One region of the Tardiphaga sp. 285_C5_N1_2 genome, then DNA from elsewhere that is predicted to be linked to it. Evidence: riboswitches for the same ligand, from Rfam matches in the RefSeq annotation. Region 1 holds a riboswitch; the other holds the start of a gene.
What was found. Region 1 has a riboswitch for cobalamin ahead of metE (5-methyltetrahydropteroyltriglutamate--homocysteine S-methyltransferase). Riboswitches for the same ligand answer to the same signal wherever they lie in the genome.

Region 2: another riboswitch for cobalamin. It lies ahead of AB7951_RS06320 (TonB-dependent receptor domain-containing protein); the one in region 1 lies ahead of metE (5-methyltetrahydropteroyltriglutamate--homocysteine S-methyltransferase).

What each region holds. Positions count from the first base shown of each region.
Region 1 is NZ_CP197241.1:3,048,314-3,055,972, forward strand. It holds gene secF (protein translocase subunit SecF) at 1-554, opposite strand, end outside; gene secD (protein translocase subunit SecD) at 586-2,184, opposite strand; gene yajC (preprotein translocase subunit YajC) at 2,229-2,600, opposite strand; gene AB7951_RS14580 (ATP-binding protein) at 2,795-3,778, shown strand; gene metE (5-methyltetrahydropteroyltriglutamate--homocysteine S-methyltransferase) at 3,826-6,207, opposite strand; cobalamin riboswitch at 6,312-6,523, opposite strand; gene AB7951_RS14590 (peptidoglycan DD-metalloendopeptidase family protein) at 6,692-7,659, opposite strand, start outside.
Region 2 is NZ_CP197241.1:1,341,075-1,348,733, reverse strand. It holds gene AB7951_RS06340 (hypothetical protein) at 702-914, opposite strand; gene AB7951_RS06335 (hypothetical protein) at 1,092-1,334, opposite strand; gene AB7951_RS06330 (O-acetylhomoserine aminocarboxypropyltransferase) at 1,472-2,767, shown strand; gene AB7951_RS06325 (alpha/beta fold hydrolase) at 2,771-3,559, shown strand; cobalamin riboswitch at 3,606-3,809, shown strand; gene AB7951_RS06320 (TonB-dependent receptor domain-containing protein) at 3,842-5,839, shown strand; gene AB7951_RS06315 (iron ABC transporter permease) at 5,833-6,858, shown strand; gene AB7951_RS06310 (ABC transporter ATP-binding protein) at 6,855-7,637, shown strand; gene cobD (threonine-phosphate decarboxylase CobD) at 7,650-7,659, opposite strand, start outside.

The sequences.
Region 1 (7,659 bases):
GCGAACTGCCATTCGAAGCGGAACCAGAGATAGATCAGGATGCCCATGATCGCGACGATCAGGCCGAGCATGCCGTAAGCCAGCAATTCGCCGGAGACGCGCGGACCCACCACTTCGACGCGGCGATATTCGACGCTGTCACCGAGGGCTGCACGAACCTTCTGAACGGCGGCCTGCTGCGCGGCATCGCCACCCGGCTGTTCGGCCAGACGGATCAGCACGTCGGCCGCGCCGCCGAACTGCTGCAGCTGCACGTCGCCGAGTTGCAGGGCGGCGAGCGTCGAGCGCATCGCGCTGATATCGGCCGTACCGGATTTGGCCTGGACTTCGAGCAGCGTGCCACCCTTGAAGTCGATGCCGAAATTCAGCCCGTGCGTGAAGAACAGCACGATGGCGAGGATCGACAGCAGCGCCGAAATCGGGAACGAGATGCGGCGGAAGCGCGTGAAATCGAACTTCGTATCGTCGGGGACGATGCGGAGCGACGGCAACAGATCGAAGATCGCCACGATCGACAGAATGACGATCAGCGCGCCCAGGCCTGCCAGAACCATTTGTGTCGTTGTCAAAGTCTGCTCCGTAAACTCAAATCGGCACGCTGGTCGGCCGCTTCCACCTGACCCAGCCGGCGACGATCAGACGGGTCACGGTGAAGGCCGTGAAAACCGTTGTGATGATGCCAATGCCAAAGGTCACGGCGAAGCCGCGGACCGGTCCGGTGCCGATGTAAAACAGCACCGCAGCGGCGATGAAGGTCGTGATGTTGGAATCCAGAATGGTCGCCAGCGCGCGCTTGAAGCCAGCATCGATCGCCGAAATGGCGGTGCGGCCGGCGCGCAATTCCTCGCGGATGCGCTCATAGATGAGCACGTTCGAGTCCACGGCGATGCCGACCGTTAGCACGATGCCAGCGATGCCGGGCAGCGTCAGCGTGGCGTTGAGCAGCGACAGGATACCGAAAATCATCAGAACGTTGATGGTCACCGCGATATTGGCGAACAGGCCGAACAGGCGGTAGGTCAGCAGCATGAAGACGATGACGAGGATCGACCCGACATAGGCCGCAAGCTCGCCCTTGGCGATCGAGTCGGCGCCGAGGCCGGGGCCAACGGTACGCTCCTCGATGATGCTGAGCGGCGCAGGCAGCGCGCCAGCACGCAGCAGGATCGCGAGATCATTGGCGCCCTGCACCGTGAAGCTGCCAGAGATCTGGCCGGAGCCGCCGGTGATCGGCTCGCGAATGACCGGGGCGGAGACCACTTCGTTATCGAGCACAATGGCGAAGGGCAGATTGACGTTCTTCACCGTGGCATCGGCAAACTTGCGCGCGCCGGACGTGTTGAAACGGAAGGAGACGATCGGCTCGTTGGTGCGCTGATCGAAGCCCGGCTGCGCATCGGTCAGGTCAGCGCCCGAGACCAGCACTTCCTTCTTCACGAGATACGGCGTCTTCGGAGATTGCGAGCTCATCAAGAGTTCGGAGTCCGGCGGCACCCTGCCTTGTGCCTGCTCGGCCGGGAGCGAGGTGTCGACCATGCGGAAGTCGAGCTTCGCCGTCTTGCCAAGCAGTTCCTTGAGACGGGTCGGATCCTGCAGACCCGGCACCTGCACCAGGATGCGGTCGAGACCCTGACGCTGGATCAGCGGTTCGACGGTGCCAAGTTCGTTGACGCGGCGCTCGACGATCTGAATCGACTGTTCGACCGACTGGCGGATGCGGTCATTGATCGCTGCCGGCGGCACCGAAAGGCGGATCAGGCCGTTGCCGGCATCCGACACTTCGAGGCTGCGCTGGCCGCTCTGCCCCATCAGGCCGCCGAGCGGCTGCGACAGTTCACGCAGCTTGGTGAGCGCGGTCTGATACTCGGTGTCCTTGGTGATACGGACTTCGACATTGTCGCCGCGAACGCCAAGGCCGGTATAGACGATCTTGGCGTCACGCAGTGTGCGGCGGACGTCGTCGCGCACCTGATCGAGCTTGTCCTTCTTGACCGAATTGGCATCGACTTCGAGCAGGATGTGCGAGCCGCCCTGCAAGTCGAGGCCCAGCACCAGATGGCGCTGCGCCCATTTCGGCCAGGTTTTCACGGTAGCTTCGGGGAAGAAATTCGGAACCGCGCACAGGCAGACCACGAGCGCCGTCAGAATGACCGCCAGCGCCTTCCACCGCGTGAAATACAACATCGAGATGATCCGTCAGATTCTTGAAATGGCGACGCGCAAACGCATCAGCTCGCGGCCGCGTCGTCCTTGGCATCAGCCTTGTCCGCCTTCTCCTTGGCGGGCTCACCCTTGGTGCGCACGCCTGAGATCATCGTGCGGAGCTGACGTACGCGAACGCCTTCAGCGAGTTCGAACTCGACCTGCTCGTCATCGACCACCTTGGTGACCTTGCCGACGAGACCGCCCGAGGTGACGATGGTGTCGCCGCGGCGGATGTTCTTCACCATCTCGGCGTGGTCCTTCACCTTCTTCTGCTGCGGACGCAGGATCAGGAAGTACATGATCACGAAGATCAGAGCGAAAGGCAGCAGCGACATCAGCATGCTGTTGGTGTCGCCGCCGGCTGCAGCCTGGGCAAACGCAGGGGTAATGAACATCGGGAAGTCCTCGTAAACGCTGGGGAATAAACCGGCGACGCGTCGGCGTTCGGCCGGTTTGGGTAAATTCGCGCGGACTATAGCGGCCGGCGTCCCAATTGCAACGCCGGTAAACCCTCTGATTTGTCTGCGATTTGTACCGCTTGCGGATGTGTTCCGGGCTCGATATGGGTGCGCGCCGAGGAAAGTCAAAAATGTCAAAAAAGCCCAATAAAACAAGCCGCCGCCCTGCCAAAAAGGCCCCTGCGACCCGCACGTCCAAGACCGTCCGCACGACCGCGGCAAAACGTCCGCGACCAGCCGCCGCCCCCCAGATCGATGAGCGGATCGCGCTCGCCCTTGAGACCATTGCCGCCGGCATGGCTGCCGCGGCGCCGAAGTTGTCCAACGCTGATTCTCTGGGCTGCGCCGAAGCCTTTATCTGGCATCCCGACGGCCGCCTTGCGCCGGTGCCGAAGGTCTCGAGGGTCGATATCGGCCTGCTGCAGGGCATCAACCAGCAGGTCGACACCCTGATCGAGAACACCCGACGCTTCGCCAACGGCCTGCCGGCCAACAACGCGCTGCTCTGGGGCGCGCGCGGCATGGGCAAGTCATCGCTGGTCAAGGCCGCGCATGCCTCGGTCAATGCCAGCAAGTCCGTCGCTGGTCGTCTCAAGCTGGTCGAGATTCATCGCGAGGACATCGAGAGCCTGCCGGCGCTGATGGAACAGATCCGCGCCTCGGATTTCTATTTCATCGTGTTCTGCGATGATCTTTCTTTCGACGGCAACGATGCGTCCTACAAATCGCTGAAAGCCGTATTGGAAGGCGGCATCGAAGGCCGGCCGGACAACGTGATCCTCTATGCGACCTCGAACCGCCGCCATCTTCTGGCGCGCGAGATGATCGAGAACGAACGCTCGACCGCGATCAATCCCGGCGAAGCGGTCGAAGAGAAGGTGTCGCTGTCGGATCGTTTCGGCCTCTGGCTCGGCTTCCACAAATGCAGCCAGGACGAATATCTCGACATGGTGCGCGGCTATTGCAGCCACTATGGCCTCAAGACCGACGCCGCCGAACTGGAACGCGACGCGCTGGAATGGTCGACCACCCGCGGCTCGCGATCAGGTCGCGTGGCTTGGCAGTTCGTACAAGAACTCGCAGGACGCCTGGGCGTGAAGCTGCCCACAAAGTAAAGGCAAATGCCGCCCCGTCATGACAACGGGGCGGCATTCGACTCGCCCTAGGCGAGACTTCGCAACTCACGTGCCGCCGCGACCATATTCACGAGCGCAGGCCGCACCTCCTCCCATTTGCGGGTTTTCAGTCCACAATCGGGATTGATCCAGAGCTGGGAGTCCGCCAGCCGCTGCCGCGCAAGCTTGAGCAGATCGACCATATCGCGCGTTTCAGGCACCCGCGGCGAGTGGATGTCATAGACCCCGGGACCTATCTCGTTTGGATACTTGTAGGTCCTGAACGCATCGAGCAGTTCCATCTTCGACCGTGACGTTTCGATGGAGATCACGTCGGCGTCCATGGCACCGATAGCGTCGATGATGTCGTTGAACTCCGAGTAGCACATATGCGTATGGATCTGCGTGTCGTCACGCACACCCGACGAACAGATACGGAAGCTCTCCACGGCCCAATCGAGATAGGATTTCCATTCCGATTTGCGCAGCGGAAGCCCTTCGCGGAGTGCCGCTTCGTCGATCTGGATCATACCGGCCCCAGCCTTTTCCAGATCGAGCACCTCATCGCGTATCGCGAGCGCGATCTGGCGACACGCAACTTCGCGGGGAATGTCGTCACGCACGAATGACCAGTTCAGAATCGTGACGGGCCCTGTCAGCATCGCCTTCATCGGCCGCTCGGTGAGCGACTGCGAGTACTGCCACCATTCGACTGTCATGGGATGCGGCCGGGACACGTCGCCGAACAGCACAGGTGGCCGCACGCAGCGGGAACCGTAGGACTGCACCCAGCCGTATTTGGTGAAGGCGAAGCCGGCGAGCTGTTCGCCAAAATACTGCACCATGTCGTTGCGCTCGAACTCGCCATGCACCAGCACGTCGAGACCGATATTCTCCTGCCAGCGCACCGCCCTCGCCGTCTGGTTCTGCAGGAACGTCTTGTAGGCAGCATCGCTGAGCGTGCCCCTGACATGGGCCCCGCGAGCGTTTCTCACTTCCGCGGTCTGCGGAAACGAGCCGATGGTCGTTGTCGGAAATGCCGGCAGTTTGAAGCGTCGGTGCTGTTCGGCAGCGCGCGTGGCAAAGTCACTGCCCCGACGACGCATGGTCGCGTCAACAGAGGCTACGCGTTTGGCGACCGCAAGATCGTGGATCTTCGACGACGCCAGTCGCGCAGCCGCCGCCGCATCCGACGCAGCGAGCTTTGCGGCGACATCCGCGCGACTACCAGCCAAGGCGGATCCGAGCGCCGCCAGTTCCTCCATTTTCTGGACTGAAAAGGCCAGCCAGCTTCTGACGTCCGGATCGAGCTCGGTCTCAAGGCCGAGATCAATCGGCACATGCAGCAGTGAGCAGGACGGCGCCAGCTCAACGCGATCCCGCCCCAGGAGATCGACCATGGGTTCCAACCCATCGAGCAGACTGGACAGATCGGACCGCCATATATTACGTCCATCGATCACGCCGAGCGAGAGGACCATGTCTTTGGGCGCCTTCGCAGCGACTTCATCGAACTGGTCCTGCGCGCGGACCAGATCGAGATGAAGCCCGGCGACGGGAAGCGACAGGGCCAGATCGAGGTTGTCGCCAAGTTCGCCAAAATAAGTGTTCAGCATGATCCTGAGTTGCGGGACCGCTTCTGCAAAGGCGGCGTAAGTCCGCTGCAGCGCCTGCTGGGCCGGTGCGTCGAGATCGAGCACCAGACACGGCTCGTCCAGTTGTACCCATTCGGCGCCTCTGTCGGCCAATTCCCCGAGCACCTCGACGTAAACAGGCAGCAATCTGTCGAGCAGCGTCACCGGATCGAATGACGCATCCGCACTCTTGGCCAGTTTCAGATAGGTCACAGGCCCAACCAGCACAGGTCGTGTCTGATAGCCCAGCGATCTCGCCTCTTCGTACTCCTTGATCGGCTTGCGCGATGCGAGACTAAACGTCTGATCCGGCGTCACCTCCGGGACCATGAAATGGTAGTTGGTATCAAACCACTTGGTCATCTCCTGCGCTGGCACGCCGTGGGACGCATCATGAGACCCATGCGTACAGGCCTCGTCATGCGCGGTGCCTTGTGATCCACGTGCCATGGCAAAATAGGTCGCGAAGGAAACGTCTCCGCCCTTCCAGCCATAGACCTTCGGAATGGCGCCTACCATGACGCTGGTATCGAGTACCTGATCGTAGAACGAGAAGTCGTTCGACGGCATGACCGTGATCCCAAGCGACTTCTGACGTGCCCAGTTTGCGGCACGCAGCCCGACGCCGACATCGATCAGCGCATTCTCGTCGATTGCACCGGACCAATAGCTTTCCAGCGCCATCTTGAGCTCACGCCGCGGACCGATCCGTGGCGTTCCCAATGTAGCAACAGGAAGCGAGGACGTAGATTTGGCAGAAGACTTGGAAGAAGTAGACTTTGACACAGTAGACATGGCTTAACCCCAATGATTGGGGGCAAAAGGCCAAAGTGACACGTCTGGATTCCACGACGGCAGTCGCGGAATCGCAACCGCACCACCGGGACACCCCGCCCGAGGACGTTTATGTTGTCGAGGCAGGTCTCCTGGCTTGCGGGTCAATGCTGCCGTCCGGCCTTCCCAAAACCTTTGCGGGTCTCAGTGACTTTAATGGACAGCGGCTCACCGCTTACAGTTGCGGGGGCAGCTCCGGCCTTGGCTTAACGCCTCACCGGCTTCCCTCTTAGCTTCGGGCAAACCTTCCCGAAGAACCACGACATGTCCACATATGGGCAACATCGCGCGGCAGTCAACCGAGCTTGCGCGCGCAAGCTGCCCACTCGCAGCAGCGCGTTGAAGACTCCGGAGCTGGAGTGGGCCGTAGCCCCGAGATCAAACGCATCAAGCCCGGCACGAGGCCGGGCTTGCTTAAATGCGAACTACACTTCGTGGACTGCGCTTACGCCCCGTTGAGGAACTGCAGCGGATCGACCGGCGACGAGCCCTTGCGGATCTCGAAGTGAAGCTGCGGCGAAGTAACCTCACCGGACTGGCCGGACTTGCCGATCACCTGACCGCGCTTGATGGTCTCGCCACGCTTCACCATCAGCTCACTCGCATGGGCATATGCGGTGACGTAGCCGTTGGAGTGACGAACGAGGACCAGATTGCCGTAACCCTTCAGCTCGTTGCCGGAATAGGCAACGACGCCATCTTCGGCAGCCTTGATCGGCGTGCCTTCCGGCACGGCGACGTTGATGCCGTCGTTGGACTTGCCATTGGTCTTGGCGCCGTAGCCTGTGACCACGCGGCCGCGCACCGGCCAACGGAACGTCGGCAAAGCGCCGGTTGCGTCAGCGGCTTTAGTCGGCGATTCCGGCGTGGTTTCTTCAGGCGTCGTCGTGGCACTTGCCAGGCGGGCCTTCTGTGCGGGTTCGGCAGACGCAACACGGGCCACGGCAGCGGACGTGACCGCGCCAGCCGGAGCGGCCGTCACGGCTGCGACGGGCGCAGCGAGCGGCGCGGCTACAGGAGCTGCGTTGGCCGTACGCGCACCGGGTACCGTGATCTTGGAGCCGAGCTTCAATTGGGCAGTCGGCGCCAGACCATTGGCGCGCGCGAGTTCGGCGACCGACACGTTGTTCCGACGCGAGATGCTCATCAGCGTATCGCCGCGATTGACGAAATGCGTGGTCGATGTGCCGACGGCAGGTTTGCTCGGAGCAGCAGCAACGGCCGGAGTTGCCGCGGCGCCCTGACGCGGAATGATCAGCGACTGGCCGGGCGACAGCGCGCGCGGCCCCTTGTAGCCATTGGCCTGCAGGATCGCAGCCGACGAGACGTTGTAGCGTTTCGCCAGACCATCGAGCGTATCGCTGGTGCCGACGATGATCGAGGTGCCGCCATCACGGGCAAGGCCGTTGGTCG
Region 2 (7,659 bases), 1.7 Mb from region 1:
CGGGGTCGCGTCCGGCTTACGCCGGCCACGCCCTCAGGCAAACCAATTGGTTTGCCGGGGAATGACGAGTGTGGGGGCAGGAAGACGTCAAACATATTTTCCTATCTTCCATTGACAACATCCCTACATGGACTATATTCCCCTTTGTCCGGCCCCGATGAGAGGGGCGAGCGCGATCGTCACGTTCGCGGGGCTGGATGCGGTGGACGCCGGAGGTGCGGCGTTACGCGGTTTGGGGGTGACGTCTGTCTTCGGGCAGGACGGATCTGCGCCAGCACTGCCACTGGCATGGAGACGGCCGGGTTTGAGATGGAAAGACTCCCTAGACAGTGTAATGGACGACTAAATCGAAACGCGTCCGGCCAACTGTCTGAGGCCCCCTGTCCCTTCGTGGACACTAATAGTGGCAACGGATCGATCGCCACGGCGAAGCGCAGACAAGCCGAAAAAACACCGTATGCGGAACGCCGGGCACTATCTTTGCCCCGCGCCTTCCGAAAGTCCTGATGCACTAACTTGCGGAAGACCGCATTCGCATCAGGCCCAAGGGTGCAACGGGCACCCGGCGTTCCGCACGCCCTCTTGAAGGGGGCGAGGTGGGAATGCTCATAGCTCGGACGCGCAAGCGCCGCGAGAATGCGAACGCATGTTTTCAGGACAGTGGCTGTTTGAAATTTGAATCCTGCAATGATGCGCTGCCGCTATCGTTCATCACTCAGCGGTGGCTTGAACGTCAGCGGTGATTCCATCGCACGCTGCCTCGCGCGATCCACGGCCTGTGCAAAATCCTGCGCATCGAACCACGGCTCATCGCGCATCAACGCATCCAGATCCTCGTTCCAGATCTGCGACACCTCGATATCGAACTTCATATTGTGCTTCTGGCTGACAGCCTGAATTCCATAGCCAGTCACGGCCCATTGCTTGCCGAGCCAAAACACATCCCGATGCAGCACCACGTCTACGCCCAATCTCGTCCGGTATCGTACAGAGACGAAAAGAACCCCAACCCGATGAGGGTGAGGCTCTACTGAACCGGTCTAGTCCATCAAATTTTAGCAACATCGTCCAGCGTTGAGACCAACGCCGATCTAGATGCGACCATTCTCGTTCGGCGGCTGTGGATGCTGCGCCTTCTGCGCCCGTTCCGCATCGGCCTTGTTGGCCTCGTGGCGTCCGATCACGCACCCCGCAACGACGCCGACCTTGCCATGTCCTGCATAGTGGCCGGCGATTCCGCCAATGATCGCGCCTTTGATACAGCCTTTCGCCTCGGCCGCAACCGATGAAAACGCGAGACCGGCAACCGCAGTGCACAGCAGCAATTTCTTCATGATAACTCTCCCGCGTGATCGACCTCCTACAAGTCGCCGCTCCGCATTTCGTTCCATCAGTTGAAATATCGCCGACTCACACTCGCATCCGATTCGTGCCATAGATGTCGCAAATCGTGCCCAGGGATAAAACGACCATGCCAGCACCCAAACCGCCTGCTTTTGAAACGCTGAGTCTGCATGCCGGCCAGCATCCGGACGCGATCACCGGCGCGCGCGCCGTGCCGATCTACCAGACCACATCCTATGTGTTTCAGGATTCGGATCACGCTGCTGCGCTGTTCAATCTCGAACGTGCCGGCCACATCTATACGCGCATTTCAAATCCGACGACGGCGGTGCTGGAAGAGCGACTCGCCGCACTCGAAAACGGCGTCGGCGCCGTGTGCACCGCGTCAGGCATGGCGGCACTGCATCTCGCCATCGCCACATTGCTCAATGCCGGCGATCACATCGTGGCGTCGTCCTCGCTCTATGGCGGCACCATCAACTTGCTGGCCCACACGCTGCCGCGCTTCGGCATCACCACGAGTTTCGTCAAGCCGCGCGATCTCGACGCCTTCAAGGGGGCGATCAAGCCGAACACGAGACTGGTCATCGGCGAGACCATCGGCAATCCCGGCCTCGAAGTGCTCGACATACCCGCCGTCGCCGACATCGCCCATGCCGCGAAGATTCCGCTGCTGATCGACAATACTTTCGCGACGCCATTCCTGTCGCGGCCGATCGAGCTCGGCGCCGACATCGTGATGAACTCCGCCACCAAATGGATCGGCGGCCACGGCATCGCTATCGGCGGCGTGATCGTCGATGGCGGCCGCTTCGACTGGCACGCCTCCGGCAAATTCCCGCAACTCACCGAACCCTATGCCGGCTATCACGGCATCGTTTTCGACGAGCAATTCGGCACTGCCGCCTTCATCATGCGCGCCCGCACGGAAGGATTGCGCGATTTCGGCGCCTGTCTCTCGCCGACCAATGCGTTCCAGCTTCTGCAAGGCGTCGAGACACTGGGCATTCGCATGGAGCGCCATATGGCCAATACACATGCGGTGCTCGCAGCGCTCACGGCCAACAAGGCCGTCGACTGGGTGCTGCATCCGTCGCTGGAGAACCATCCGGATTACGAACTCGCGAAACGCCTGCTGCCGCGCGGCGCCGGCTCCATCGTCTCCTTCGGCATCAAGGGCGGCCGCAATGCCGGTCGCAAATTCATTGAGGCACTGCAGCTGACCAGCCATCTCGCCAATGTCGGCGACGCCAAGACACTGGTCATTCATCCCGGAAGCACCACGCATCAGCAGATGGATGCCGAACAGCTCAAGGCCGCCGGCATCGGCGAGGAGCTGATCCGCCTCTCAGTCGGCATCGAAGCCGCCGATGACATCATCGATGACCTCGCGCAGGCGCTGCGCATCTCGCAGAAGGGCTGAGCGATGCAACTCACCGTCAACGGTCACGAGACCTATATCGCGAATGGCGGCCGCACGTTCGATCCATCGCTCCCGGTCGTCGTGATGATCCACGGCGCCGGCTTCGATCACTCGACGTGGGCGCTGCATACGCGCTGGTTCGCGCATCATGGCTTCGCCGTACTGGCGCCGGATCTGCCCGGCCATGGTCGCTCACAAGGTGAAGCGCTCACGACCATCGCCGATCTCGCAGACTGGACCGCAGCATTGATCGAGGCAGCGGGCACAAAGACTGCGCGGCTGATCGGCCATTCCATGGGCTCGCTGATTGCGCTGGAGACCGCAGCGCGGCATCCCCGTAAAGTCACGCGCCTCGACCTGATGGGCACGGCAGGGACGATGACCGTCGGCCCGGATCTGTTGAAGGATGCCGAAGCCAATCAGCACTCCGCCATCGACATGGTGTCAATCTGGGGGCTCGGCTTTCGCGCCGAACTCGGCGGCAGTCTCGCGCCGGGGTTGTGGATGCATAGCGGCGCGCAGCGCGTGCTGGAAGCCACGAAGCCGGGCGTGCTGTTCGCCGATCTCAACGCCTGCAATACATACCAGAATGCGCTGACTGCTGCGGCCCAGCTCGAAATCCCGGTCACGCTCATCCTCGGCGAGCGGGACATGATGACTCCCGCCAAGGCTGGCAAGACCCTGGCCGCCGCCTTGAAAAACGCCCGCACGGTGATTCTGCCGGGCACTGGCCACATGATGATGGTCGAGCGCCCCGACGACGTGCTCGCCGCGCTACAGCACGAGCAATAGAGTCCACAACGCGGCGATGGCTGTTGCACCGCGCGGCGCGCTGTGCTTCCTGTCTGTCGTTATCGGTGCCTCCGCGAGGAGGTGAAACGGGAATGCGGTGCGGGGAAATATCCCCTATGCCGCGGCTGCCCCCGCAACTGTAAGCGGCCATTCCAGGTCCACAAAGCCACTGAATTTGCATCGCAGATTCGGGAAGGCGGACCGGGAGACCACCGCGAGCCAGGAGACCGGCCGGTAACGAGTTTCACACTCGTTCGACGGTGGGTCGACGGAAGGGGTTAAATGACTATCCGGAATTTGGCCGCAGGCACTGCGGCCGTTGTTGTTCTGTCCTGCTCTCACAGTGCTGCGCATGCGCAGTCCAGTGCCGAGCAGCTCTCCGAAATCGTAGTGACGGCGGACAGAGCACCCGAACAACTCAATCGCACTGGCAGTTCGATCAGCGTCGTGTCAGGCGAGACCATTGCGACCAGCAATCCCGGCTCTCTGGTCGATGCGCTGCGCACCGTGCCCGGTCTCGACATCACCGAAACCGGCGGCCCTGGCGGCACCACCAATGTCCGCCTGCGCGGCGGCAACACCGGCCAGACGCTGGTGATGATCGACGGCATCCGCGTCAATGATCCCACGGCGGCGTCCGGCGATTTCGAATTCGCCATGTTCACGCCTTCGGCGATGGAGCGCATCGAAGTCCTGAAGGGCCCGCAGAGCGCACTCTATGGATCAGACGCCATGGGCGGCGTGATTAATATCATTACCAAGAAGGGCTCGGGCCCTGCGCAAGTTAACGTACGCACCGAAGCCGGCAGCTATGGCACTGTCATGACGCAGGGATCGCTGACCGGCTCCAACGGTCCGTGGTCCTACGCTTTCACAGGTGGCGGTCAGCATTCGAACGGTTTCTCGCGCTTCGGCTATCGCATCCCTCAGTTTGAAGCGCTGTACCCCAATCTCGAACGCGACGGCTTTGATCGCGTCGGCGGATCGGCCAGGATCGGCTACGATGCCGGCGAAGGCATCCGGCTGGAATCCGGCTTCGTGTCATCCTTCACGCGAGCCGCCTATGACGGCACTTTCAGTCCGACGTCGAGAGCCGTGCAGCTTCCCGACACGCCTTCAAATGTCACGCGCCTGCTGCAAACCGTTTACGGCCGCGTCTCACTGGATTCATTCGGCGGCATTCTCACGCATAATGTCACCGTGTCGAACACGCATACCGAGCGTTCGAACTATGACGTAACCTATCGCACCAACATGCTGCCGCAGAACACCACGACCAATATTCTCGACTACAATGGTGACAGCCTCGGCGCAGAATATCAGGCAAACCTGAAGCTCGGCGCATTTGGCTCGCTGATCTACGGCGCCAAGACGCAGAGCGAGACAGCCAAGACCTACACGACCGCCATCCTGCCGATACCGGCCGCTATCACACCCGCGCTGGCGAAACGCCAGGATACCAATTCGGTCTTCGCGCTGTGGTCGGTCCCCGTAGGCGAACGTCTCAACATCACATTGGGCGGCCGCGTGGACGACGTCGTGGATGTCGGGCGCTTCGAGACATGGCGTGCCACGGCCGCCTATACGATTGCAGAAACCGGCACCAAGTTCCACACCAGCGCAGGTACCGGCGCCAAGGCACCGACACTGTTCCAGCTGTATTCAACGGCAAACGGCACGCCGACGCTCAGCCCGGAGCAAAGCTTCGGCTACGACGCCGGCGTCGATCAGAGCCTTTTCAATGGCCGCGTGGTGGTCTCGCTGACGGGCTTCTCGAACGACTACAGCAATCTGATCAACTTCGTGACGCCGACGGGAAGCCCCGGTTCGTGTCCCGTTGCCCAAACCACAGGCTGCTACATCAACGTCGCACGCGCCGAAACGAATGGTCTCGAAGTTGGCGCCAATGTGGACGTTATTCCGGGCCTGATGAAGTTCAACGCAGCCTACACCTACCTGCACGCGCAAGATCTCGGCAATGATACAGTGCTGGCACGTCGTCCCAAGAACTTCGCCCGCTTCGCACTCACGATCACGCCGACCGACAAGTGGATGATCGAGCCGCGCGTCACCACGGTATCGAAGCGCTTCAGCAGTGCCAATCAGGTCGGTCAGGTGGATGCCTATACCCGCGTCGATCTCTATACCGAGTACAAGATCGATGCGACCTGGAAGGTCTTCGCCCGCGGTGAGAACATCCTGAATGAGCACTATCAGGAAGTGCTGAACTTCGGCACCACGGGACCTGCGGCTTACGCAGGCTTCAACGCCACATGGTAACCGCAGCGCCAGCAGTACGCCGCCGGACGATCGCGACCATCGCGCTCGTCGGTCTTGTGACGCTGCTGGCGCTGGGCTCGCTCGGCACGGGACCTGTCAAGCTCTCGCCGCTGACGGTGCTCGATGCGTTGTTCGGCGGTGGCAGCGACGTGCAGCAGATCATCGTGCGTGAAATCCGCCTGCCGCGCGCGATCCTCGCACTGGCCATCGGCGCGATCCTCGGCCTGTCCGGTGCCGCGCTGCAGGGCCTTCTGCGCAATCCCCTCGCCTCGCCGTCCCTGTTCGGCGCGCCGCAATCCGCGGCCTTCGGCGCGGTGCTGATGATCTCGCTCGGTTTGGCCGATGTCCGCTCATGGGCGCTGCCTGTTGCCGGCATCACGATGGCGTTCCTGTCGGTGTTCGTGCTGCTCGGCATCGCCGGCCGCAATGCGGGTCTGCTGCTGCTGATCCTCGCGGGTCTCGCAATCTCCAGCCTAGCAGGTGCCGCGACGGCGCTGGTGATGAACCTGTCTCCCAATCCCTTTGCCGCACTTGAGATCGCGTTCTGGCTGCTCGGCTCGCTGGAAGACCGCAGCTTCCGTCACGTCACGCTGGCGCTGCCGTTCATTGTCGCCGGCGCAATCATTTTGATGAGCCAGCGCTCGGCCTTTCGTGCATTGAGCCTCGGCGAAGAGACCGCACAGAGCCTCGGTGTCCATGTGAGCCGCCTGCGCCTGCTGGTGATTCTTGGCGTCGCACTCGGCGTTGGCGGCGCCGTCGCAGTCACCGGCACGATCGGCTTCATCGGCCTCATCGCACCGCATCTGATGCGCCCGATCATCGGCCATGATCCCGCGCGCCTGCTGATCCCGAGCGCATTGACCGGCTCGGCGCTGTTGCTGGCTGCCGATATCGCCGTGCGCCTGATCCCGTCGACCACCGACATCAAGGTCGGCGTGTTGACTTCGATCATCGGTGTGCCGTTCTTCCTCTATCTCATCATGCGCGAGCGTCGCGCTCTGGGCGGAGGCGTCGCATGAGCGATCAGGCGCTACTGACCGCGAGCAATCTGAGCGTCACGCTCTCCGGGCGCGAGGTGCTGCACGAAGTCTCGCTTTCGCTGCAACGCAGGCATCTGGTCGCTCTGGTCGGCCCGAACGGCGCCGGCAAGACGACGCTGCTGCGTGCGCTGGCAGGCTTGCAGTCCTCAACGGGCACGATCCACGTCGCCGGCGATGCGCTGGCATCCCTGACGCTGCGCGAGCGCGCAAAACGCTTCGGCTATCTGCCGCAAGGTCATGTTGTGCACTGGCCGCTCGACGTGAAGGACGTTGTCGCCCTCGGCCGCTATCCGCATGGCGCGACCGATCCGGCGCGGCTGACATCGTCGGACAAGGCTGCGGTCGAGCGCGCAATGCTGGCAACGGACGTCGTCGCCTTTGCCGATCGCCGCGTGACTGAGCTTTCGGGTGGCGAGCGCAGCCGCGTCGCATTGGCCCGCGTTCTCGCCGTCGAGGCACCGATCGTGCTGGCCGATGAGCCGACCGCGTCGCTCGATCCACGCTACCAGATCGACGTCATGAAGAATTTGCGCGATGTCGCTGACAGCGGCGTGCTGGTGATCGTGGTCACCCACGATCTCGGCCTCGCGGCACGTTTCGCCGATACGGTGCTGGTGATGTCCGACGGACGCCTCGCAGCCCAAGGCGCACCGCAGCAAGCGCTATCTGACGACATCGTCGCCGATGTCTTTCGTATCAGCACCTATCGCGCCGAACACCGGAACGAAACGATTATCCTGCCCTGGGCGGGAGTCTGAGCGATGTGGCGGCTATTTCGCC